2 regions of the Thermoanaerobacterium thermosaccharolyticum DSM 571 genome follow, and region 2 is predicted to be linked to the other one. Evidence: riboswitches for the same ligand, from Rfam matches in the RefSeq annotation. Region 2 holds a riboswitch; the other holds the start of a gene.
The links. A riboswitch is a leader RNA that binds a small molecule or an ion and turns the genes downstream of it on or off. The one in region 2 is predicted to bind S-adenosylmethionine.
Positions count from the first base shown of each region.

Region 1: linked by a shared signal. The riboswitch ahead of TTHE_RS10465 (methionine ABC transporter ATP-binding protein) and the one ahead of metA (homoserine O-acetyltransferase MetA) in region 2 are both predicted to bind S-adenosylmethionine.

Region 1 is NC_014410.1:2,092,139-2,096,579, reverse strand. It holds gene TTHE_RS10475 (MetQ/NlpA family ABC transporter substrate-binding protein) at 1-712, opposite strand, end outside; gene TTHE_RS10470 (methionine ABC transporter permease) at 726-1,406, opposite strand; gene TTHE_RS10465 (methionine ABC transporter ATP-binding protein) at 1,393-2,415, opposite strand; SAM riboswitch class I at 2,498-2,600, opposite strand; gene TTHE_RS10460 (BglG family transcription antiterminator) at 2,817-4,441, shown strand, end outside.
Region 2 is NC_014410.1:730,690-735,130, forward strand. It holds gene TTHE_RS03575 (APC family permease) at 1-1,191, opposite strand, end outside; gene metA (homoserine O-acetyltransferase MetA) at 1,342-2,259, opposite strand; SAM riboswitch class I at 2,323-2,431, opposite strand; gene TTHE_RS03585 (sporulation membrane protein YtrI) at 2,529-2,972, opposite strand; gene TTHE_RS03590 (YtrH family sporulation protein) at 2,969-3,295, opposite strand; gene TTHE_RS03595 (NAD(P)/FAD-dependent oxidoreductase) at 3,399-4,441, shown strand, end outside.

The DNA of each region.
Region 1 (4,441 bases), 1.4 Mb from region 2:
ATACATTAGCATACGGCGAATCTTTATCTTCCATGAAAATTGCATCTTTCAATGGATTCAAATTTGCCTCTAATGCAAAGTTTGTATTTATTATTGCTAAGTCTACGTCTTGAAGTGTCCTTGGTAATTGAGGTGCTTCAAGCTCTACAAATTTTAGATGCTTTGGATTGTAGACTATATCTCTAGGTGTCTGTGTGAGTCCATTTGGATCTTTTAACTTTATTAAACCTTGTTTTTGCAAAAGTAGTAATGCTCTTCCTTCGTTTGTAGCATCATTTGGCACTGCCACGGTTGCACCGTCTTTTATTTCATCTTTCGATTTTATCTTTTTTGAATATGCTCCCATTGGTTCTACGTGTACTTTGACTAGTGGCACCAGTTTCATATTATTTTTCTTTTCGAAGTCTTCTAGATATGGAACGTGCTGAAAGAAATTGGCATCTATTTGTTTGTCGTTTAATGCAGTATTAGGAGTCACATAGTCAGTAAATTCTTTTATTTCGAGATCTACTCCTTCTTTTGCTAAAATTGGCTTTACTACATTAAGTATTTCTGCGTGAGGATTTGGGGATGCCCCTACAACTATTTTTGTCATTTTATTTGAATTAGTACCTGCATTTGAGTTGGTCTCATTAGTATTTGCCTTAGTGCATCCTACAAGGGCGAATGATAATGTTAATATTAATGTAATCAATAATATTATTTTTTTCATCTATACCATCCTTTCATCTTTTATCAACTTTTTTTGCCAGGTAGTTTCCTAATCTTTGTACGATTTCTACAAAGACGATTAAAACGATTATTGTTGCAATGAGTACATCTGTTTCAAATCTTTGATATCCATACCTTATAGCTAAATCTCCAAGACCACCCCCTCCAATAGCACCTGCCATAGCAGAATAGCCGAGAATATTTATGATTGTAAGTGTTATACCCAATATCAGTGAGGGCAGTGACTCTGGTATCATGACTTTAAATATTATCTGTGGGATTGTTGCACCAACAGATATTGATGCTTCTATGACACCCCAATCAACTTCTTTCAGCGATGACTCAATTACTCTGGCTACAAAAGGGGCAGCCGCAACTGACAGAGGTACTATTGCTGCTGTTGGTCCAATTGTAGTACCTACTATGAGCCTTGAAAGTGGGAAAATTGCAATTATAAGAATTATAAATGGTATTGATCTCATAATGTTAATGATGGTACCCAATATGTGGTTTAGTTTTATATTTTCGGATAAATGGCCTTTATCTGTTATTACCAGTATTATTCCTAGCGGTAGACCTATTATTACAGAAAAAAGGGTAGAGAAAAATACCATATACAGTGATTCCCACAAAGGCTGCTCCAAAAGCTGCCATAAGTTTATTAAGTATTGTATTGTGTTACTAGATGATACCATTTTTAAGCACCTCTATTCTAAGGCTGTTTTTTTCTAAAAATTTTATTGCATCTTTTATAGAACTTGGATCTCCATTAATCTTTATAAGGAGATTTCCTATTTGGGAGTTCTGGACTCTTTCTATATTTCCAGAGATTATATTGACGTCAACGTCGAATTTTTTTATCATATGCGATATTACAGGCTCGTTGCTGCTGTTTCCAAAGAATGACAGACGCAATATTTCTTCATTTGGATTCTCGTCGTCTATGAGGATGTCTGGTGGAAGCTCTGCTATCATATCTTTTAAAAATCTTTTCGACGTCTCCGTAGAAGGATTGGAAAAAATGTCTATTACATTTCCTTCTTCGATGATAACGCCATTTTCCAAAACAGCGACTCTATCACATAAGTTTCTTATGACTGACATTTCATGTGTTATGACGACTATTGTGATACCGTATTGTTTGTTGATATTTCTCAGCAAGTTTAATATTGATTCTGTCGTCGTCGGGTCTAATGCAGATGTCGCTTCATCTGATAAAATTATATTGGGATTATTGGCAAGCGCCCTTGCTATGCCGACTCTTTGCTTCTGACCACCAGATAGTTGCGAAGGATATGCGTATTTCTTGTCTTCAAGTTCAACGACTTTAAGAAGCTCGTTTACTCGCTTTTTTATAACAGAATCTTTAGCTTTTGAGATTTTTAAAGGAAAAGCTATGTTTTCATACACTGTAGAGTTCATCAAAAGATTGAAATGCTGAAATATCATGCCAATCTTTTTTCTCATTTCACGAAGTTCTTTTGGGCTTAACTTTGTCATGTCAGTACCATTTATGGAGACACTTCCCGTTGTGGGCTTTTCAAGCATGTTTATGCACCTTATTAATGATGATTTGCCAGCGCCGCTTAAGCCCATTATGCCGTATATTTCACCATCATTTATTGTTAAATTTATGTCTTTGAGTGCAACTACATCTTTTCCATTTGTGCTGTATACTTTGCTTAAATTCTTAATTGTTATCAATGTATTTCACCTTCTTTATGAAAAGTTTGGAGAGTTAAAAAATGCAATAAAAAAAACCTCCCAATGAAAGAGGTTAGATCCTCTCTCATCTCTCAGCATTAAAGCCGCAGGAATTGGCACCATTGCACTTTCGTGCCGGTTGCCGGGTTTCATCGGGCCAGTCCCTCCACCTCTCTGGATAAGAGAATAATTTCATTTTTAAATTGTTAAAATGATTATATAGGATTAAAAATGAAAAGTCAAGCGAAATTTTCATACTCGTAGATATTAAATTTATGTCATTCTCATATTGACACAGTGCTTACAAGTTTATGTTGAATTATGAGAATAATCGCTTATAATATAAATGTAAGATAAGTTAACTTATTAATAATTTGTCATAGACGAAAGGACAAAATCTTATGAAAGAATTAAGTGGGCGCCAACTAGAGATTTTAAAAAAAGTTATGTCAAAAGAGATGTCCAGCTTAGACGATATCGTCGCTAATTATAAATTAAGCAAAAGAACAATTTATAGAGAGATAAATGCCATAAATGAATACATTAAAGATTACAACTTAAAGTTGAAAAACAATGAAGGTGTTTTGGCAGTAGAAGGTGCTGACAGCGATATAGAGAAATTTAATTTTGATGTTATAGGTTATCGTCCTAGTGTAGATGCTGAGAAAAGGCGAAAGTTAATTCTCTCAGAGCTACTACAAATGAAAGAGCCTGTTAAGCTGGAGTATTTTGCAAGAGAGTACAATGTCACAACTGCTACAATTAGCTATGACATAAAAGAAATAGATAAATGGCTAAGTAGGCAAAAAGTCACAATTGTGACTAAGCCAGGTGTTGGCATATATGTAAAAGGTGATGAAAGCAATATAAGAAAGGCTATAATAAATTTTCTCTATGACAATGTTGCGACGAAAGACTTAATGGAATTTTTAAATAGAGGGTACAATAATATAAACAGATTAAGTGAGGACATCAATGACAGGCTATTGCGACTTATTGATTATGACACAGTTTTGAAGATAGAGAAAGCTATACAAAGATTAGAGAAATCACTGGACTACGAGCTGGCTGAAAGCTCTTATATGGGGCTTACAGTTCACCTGGCATTGGCGTTAAAGAGAATAAAAGAAGGCGAAAAGATCAAAATAGGTAATGAAAGCCTTCTTGAACTTAAAAAATCAGATGAGTACAGATTTGCAGAAATGCTTGCTAAATATTTGGAAGAAGAATTTGATGTCTTTATTCCTGAAGATGAAATCGGTTATATAACAATTCATCTTCAAGGTGCCAGATATAGAGCAAACACGGAAGATGTAAATGACGAATTTGTAAATGAAGTTTTATACGATATGATAGACGTTGCTGAAAGAGTATTTGGCACAAGTTTTAGAGATGATTCAATGCTTTTAAGTGGTTTAAAGACTCATCTAAGACCTACGATTTTTAGACTAAGGATGGGCCTTGCAATAAGGAATCCACTTATAAACGATATAAAAGACAGGTATAGTGCACTGTTTGAAAGGTGTATATTAATTGCAAATGTATTGAAGAATAAGCTTGATGTTGATGTTCCAGATGATGAGATTGGCTATATTGCGATGCATTTTGGAGCAGCTATAGCAAGGAAAAATGACAAAACGAAAAGGCATAATATTCTAGTAGTATGTGCAAGTGGAATCGGCACATCCAGAATGCTTTTGTCAAAGCTTCAGATGTTTCCGCAGTTAAACATTGTAGATACCGTTTCAAGCCTTAGAGTAAAAGATTTTAAAGATAGATATGATATTGACTTAATTGTATCTACTATACCTCTTGATATAAAGGACAAAAAAACGGTAATTGTCAATCCATTACTTTTAGACGATGACGTCAAAAAGTTAAAAGATGCATTAAATACAGACTTCATAATGGATTTTTCCAGCAGAAAGGCAGAAGGCGATAAATATAAAGAGCTTCTGCACATAGCAGAATACGGTAAAAGAATTATTGAATTGTGCAGCTCTCTCAAATTTAAAGATGTCTTCGG
Region 2 (4,441 bases):
CACAAATGAATTTTTGATGAAGCTTAATACATTTACCTTCTTATCTCTTTTTATGAGAAGCATGATTTCAGATGCTGCTGTAAAAGCGTAAACAGGCAAGAAAGAAAGCGTAGCCAGCAATATTATGAATGTAAATGCTGAAACCAAGGACTTCGTATAATTCATCAATAATAGCAAATTGACCAAGACAGATCCTATAATCAATGATGTATGAGGTGTTTTAAATTTAGGATGTACTTGAGCAAAAATTTCAGGAAACAATCCGTCTTTTCCTGCTGCATACGCCACACGGGCTGTTGATAAAAGCCAACCTACTGTTGTTCCAAGTACACTTATAACAGAACCTATGATTATCACATTTGCGATGTTCTTTCCTAAAAACTGCTTAAGTATGTCAGCAATTGGCGAAGCACTTTTAGCAAGTTCGTTTTGAGGCATTGCACCCATTGCAGAAATATTTATTGCAAGGTACATAACTACGGCTATCAATATACCGAAAATCGTACTTAATTTTACGTTTCTTTCAGGGTTTTTGATTTCTTCAGCAGTTATCGACGCAGTCTCAAGTCCTACAAATGCCCACAATGTGGAAGTAGCGGCTGCTGACAGCGTACCAATGCCTTTATCTGCCGGAAATAATGGCAAGATGTTGCTGGTTTTGAAATGTATGGCTGAAACAGCTATAAAAAATAGAAATAAACAAATCTCAAAGACAGTTATAGCTGTTTGAGTCGAACCTGCCCTTTTTACACCTACTATATTGATGATTGTAAAAATCCATAGCACAGCACTTGCATATATAAAAGCTGCAAGGTGGCTTTTGGATAAAATTGGGAATAAAGCGCTTGAATAGCTTGCGACTGCGATGACGACAGCAGCATTTCCGATCCAAGAACCGTTCCAATAAAGCCATGCATTGATAAAACCTATAAAGTCACCAAAAGCCAATTTTGAGTACTCATATGGACCACCTGCTTTTGGGATCCTCGAACCAAGGTTTGCAAATGATAACGCAAGAAAGATTGACCCTAAGCCGGTAATAAGCCAGGCAAGTATTGTTGCGCCGGGACCGGACTTTGATGCTAATGTAGCTGGAAGCATAAATATGCCAGACCCCATCATGTTGCCTGTCACCAATGCTGTTGCAATAAATAAACCTATGTCTTTTTTGAGCTTTTGTGCTTTGTCCATGTATATGATTCCTTTCTATAAATTTTAAAATAGCATAATTAAATTAGCACAGAGAAGTAAAAAAGTCAATGAATAATTTTGCAGGATATATATAAAAATATGCAGGAATAGAAGATTATCGACATTTCTATCCCTGCACAAATATAATGTCTATTCAATGGAGTTTATGTCAAACGGCGTTTTTTGATATACGTAGTAATTTAACCAGTTTGAAAAAAGCAGGTTTGCATGGCTTCTCCACTTTACAATAGGCTCATTGTTTGGGTCATCTCCCGGGAAATAATATTTAGGAACTTTTATAGGGATGCCTTTTTTTAAGTCTCTTTCGTATTCAAATTTAAGTGTCAATGGATCGTATTCAGAATGACCTGTGACAAATATTTGCCTGCCATTTTTCGTGCTTATTATATATAACCCTGCTTCATCTGATTCAGCAAGTATTTCAAGATCATCAACTAATTGTATATCTTCCTTTCTTACTTCTGTGTATCTTGAATGTGGAGCGTAAAATACATCATCAAATCCCCTTAGTAAATCGACATTTTTTTTGGATACTTTATGTAAAAAAACGCCAAACATTTTTTCTTTTAATGGGTATTTAGGAATGTTGTAGTGGTAATAAAGGCCTGCTTGAGCACCCCAGCAGATATGAAATGTAGAGTACACATTGTGTTTGCTCCATTCCATTATTTTTTTAAGCTCCTGCCAGTAATCCACATCTTCAAAATTTAATGTTTCTACTGGTGCTCCTGTTATTATAAGGCCGTCAAATTTTTCATCTCTTATATCATCAAATGTCTTGTAAAATGTTTCTAAATATTCCGCTGCAGTATTTTTTGATTTGTGAGACGCAGTATAGAGAAATGTTAAATCTATCTGCAATGGATTATTGCTTAGCAATCTTAATAGCTGCGTCTCTGTGACGCTTTTTGTAGGCATTAAGTTTAGGATTGCGATTTTGAGAGGACGTATATCTTGATGAATTGCTCTTTCTTCAGCCATCACAAATATGTTTTCCTTTGCTAAAATATCAATTGCAGGCAGTCCGTCAGGAATTTTTATCGGCATTTTTGTACCTCCTTCAGCGTAAAATAAAAACGCCTCCTGAGAAGAGGCGTAAATATTCACATCTTCTCATCTCCCAAAGCTAAACGCTTTGCAGGAATTAGCACCATTTTCATAAAAATATGACGGTTGCCGGGTTTCATAGGGCCAGTCCCTCCACCACTCTTGATGAGTTTTGAATTTATAATATTAAATTGTTAAATTAATTATATATTCGTTAATTGTTAATGTCAATAACAAGTTAACTTGCTATTCATCTTTTGTACATCAATTTATTCTTTTGTCTGTGCAGTTACGTATATTTCTAGTGTCGTATTGATTACTATGTATTTCACTTTTAAAGATACTTTTTTATTCTCGATGGATAAAATGCGCCCTTCAAAGATATTAAAAATTAAATCAGGATTAATTTTTTCAACTTGCTTTCCATAAATATCTTTCAACTTTTCATTAATATATTTTTCAACTTCTATTCTGATTTTACTGTCACTATTAGAAACATAAGGTTTTATATCAGTTACTACTCTATAGGATTGATTCTTTAATGATTCATTCAATTTTTCTATTTTTTCATTTAGTGCTGCATTGTTTAATTTATATGCATCTCTTTCAAATGATATTTTTTCGATCACGATGCCATTTGCCACATTTACAATTGATCCCCCTATAATTACACCTATTAAAAAGACACTTACGAATGATGTGATTTTATTCATTTAAATTCACCTATTATGCACGTAATCAATTTAAACCCGGAATAAGAACCTAGAAAAGCACCAGAAAGGATTAGACCTTGTTTTGCTAGCTGCGTAAATTCGCCGCTTAACCCTATTTCAAGACCTCTTATTGTTGTGAAGGAACCTCCAAGCCCGACGAGTATAGCCCAAAGCCTTATGTCATTTAATATAGAATTGATTATCTTTATTGGAGACTCAAATATGAAAAGTGATGAAAGAGAGCCGAATATAGTGCCTCCAATAACAACACCAAGGGACGTAAAATATGGTATGAAAAAGACTCTGAATATTTTTATTAACATAAAACCACCTCATATATTTATATGCCTATAAAATTTAAAATATCTGATGTGCGGCTTTTATTTATTAAGCCTTGCAATTATAATTAAATATGAGGTGAAAAAGATGTATGATGTAATTATCATTGGCGGTGGACCTGCAGGATCTACCTTAGCCAGAAGATTATCAGCTCAAGGATATAAAGCTTTATTGATAGAAAAGTTTACTATGCCGAGATATAAAGCGTGTGGCGGCGGAATAACGCCAAGGTGCTATAAAATGTTAGATCTTGATATAAGTGATTATGTGGAGGATACCACATATAAGATTGCTTTTAAATTTCCAAACAATAAATCAGTAGTCCTAGAGACTGAAAAACCTATCATATATCAAGTGGATAGGACTAAATTTGATAAATACTTAATAGACAAGGCAGTTGAGAGCGGTTGTGATGTACATGATGGGGAAAAATTTTTAGACTTTTACAGAGATGGCAAGGAAGTCGTTGTGAAAACAGATAGAGGTCAGTATAAAACGAGGATATTAGTAGGTGCGGATGGAATAAACAGTACTGTTGCATATAAGGCAAATTTGTTAAATGGAGAAAAAGGTATTGCTCTTGAAGCAGAGGTATATGTTGATAAATGCGATATTGAAAAAGTGAGAGGTGAAGTTGTAGTAGATTTTAACGCAATAAAATACGGCTATGGCTGGGTATTTCCCAAAAAAGATAGATTGTCTATCGGCGTTGGAACTTTTTTAAGTAAAACATCAAAAATAAAGGAAAATCTTTCTAATATGATTGACGAAAATGTAGTTGGCAATGTAGAAGAATGCAAAATATACGGGCATCAACTGTCATTTCCGAATGGAAAAGATGGGACTTATAACAATGATAAAGTTATCTTAATTGGAGATGCTACAAGGCTTGCTGATCCATTTACAGGTGAAGGTATATATAATGCGATACTTACAGCAAACATATCATTTGACGTTATAGAAAAATATTTTAATGGTAAATGTGAACTTAGTGAATATACAGAACGATTAAGAAGAGAGGTTGTATCAGACATTAAATGGGCCCATAGATTATCGCTATTTACATACAACAATATGGGATTTATAGAAAAGTCGGTAAAATATTTTTCTAATGTTCTGTCGTATTTTAT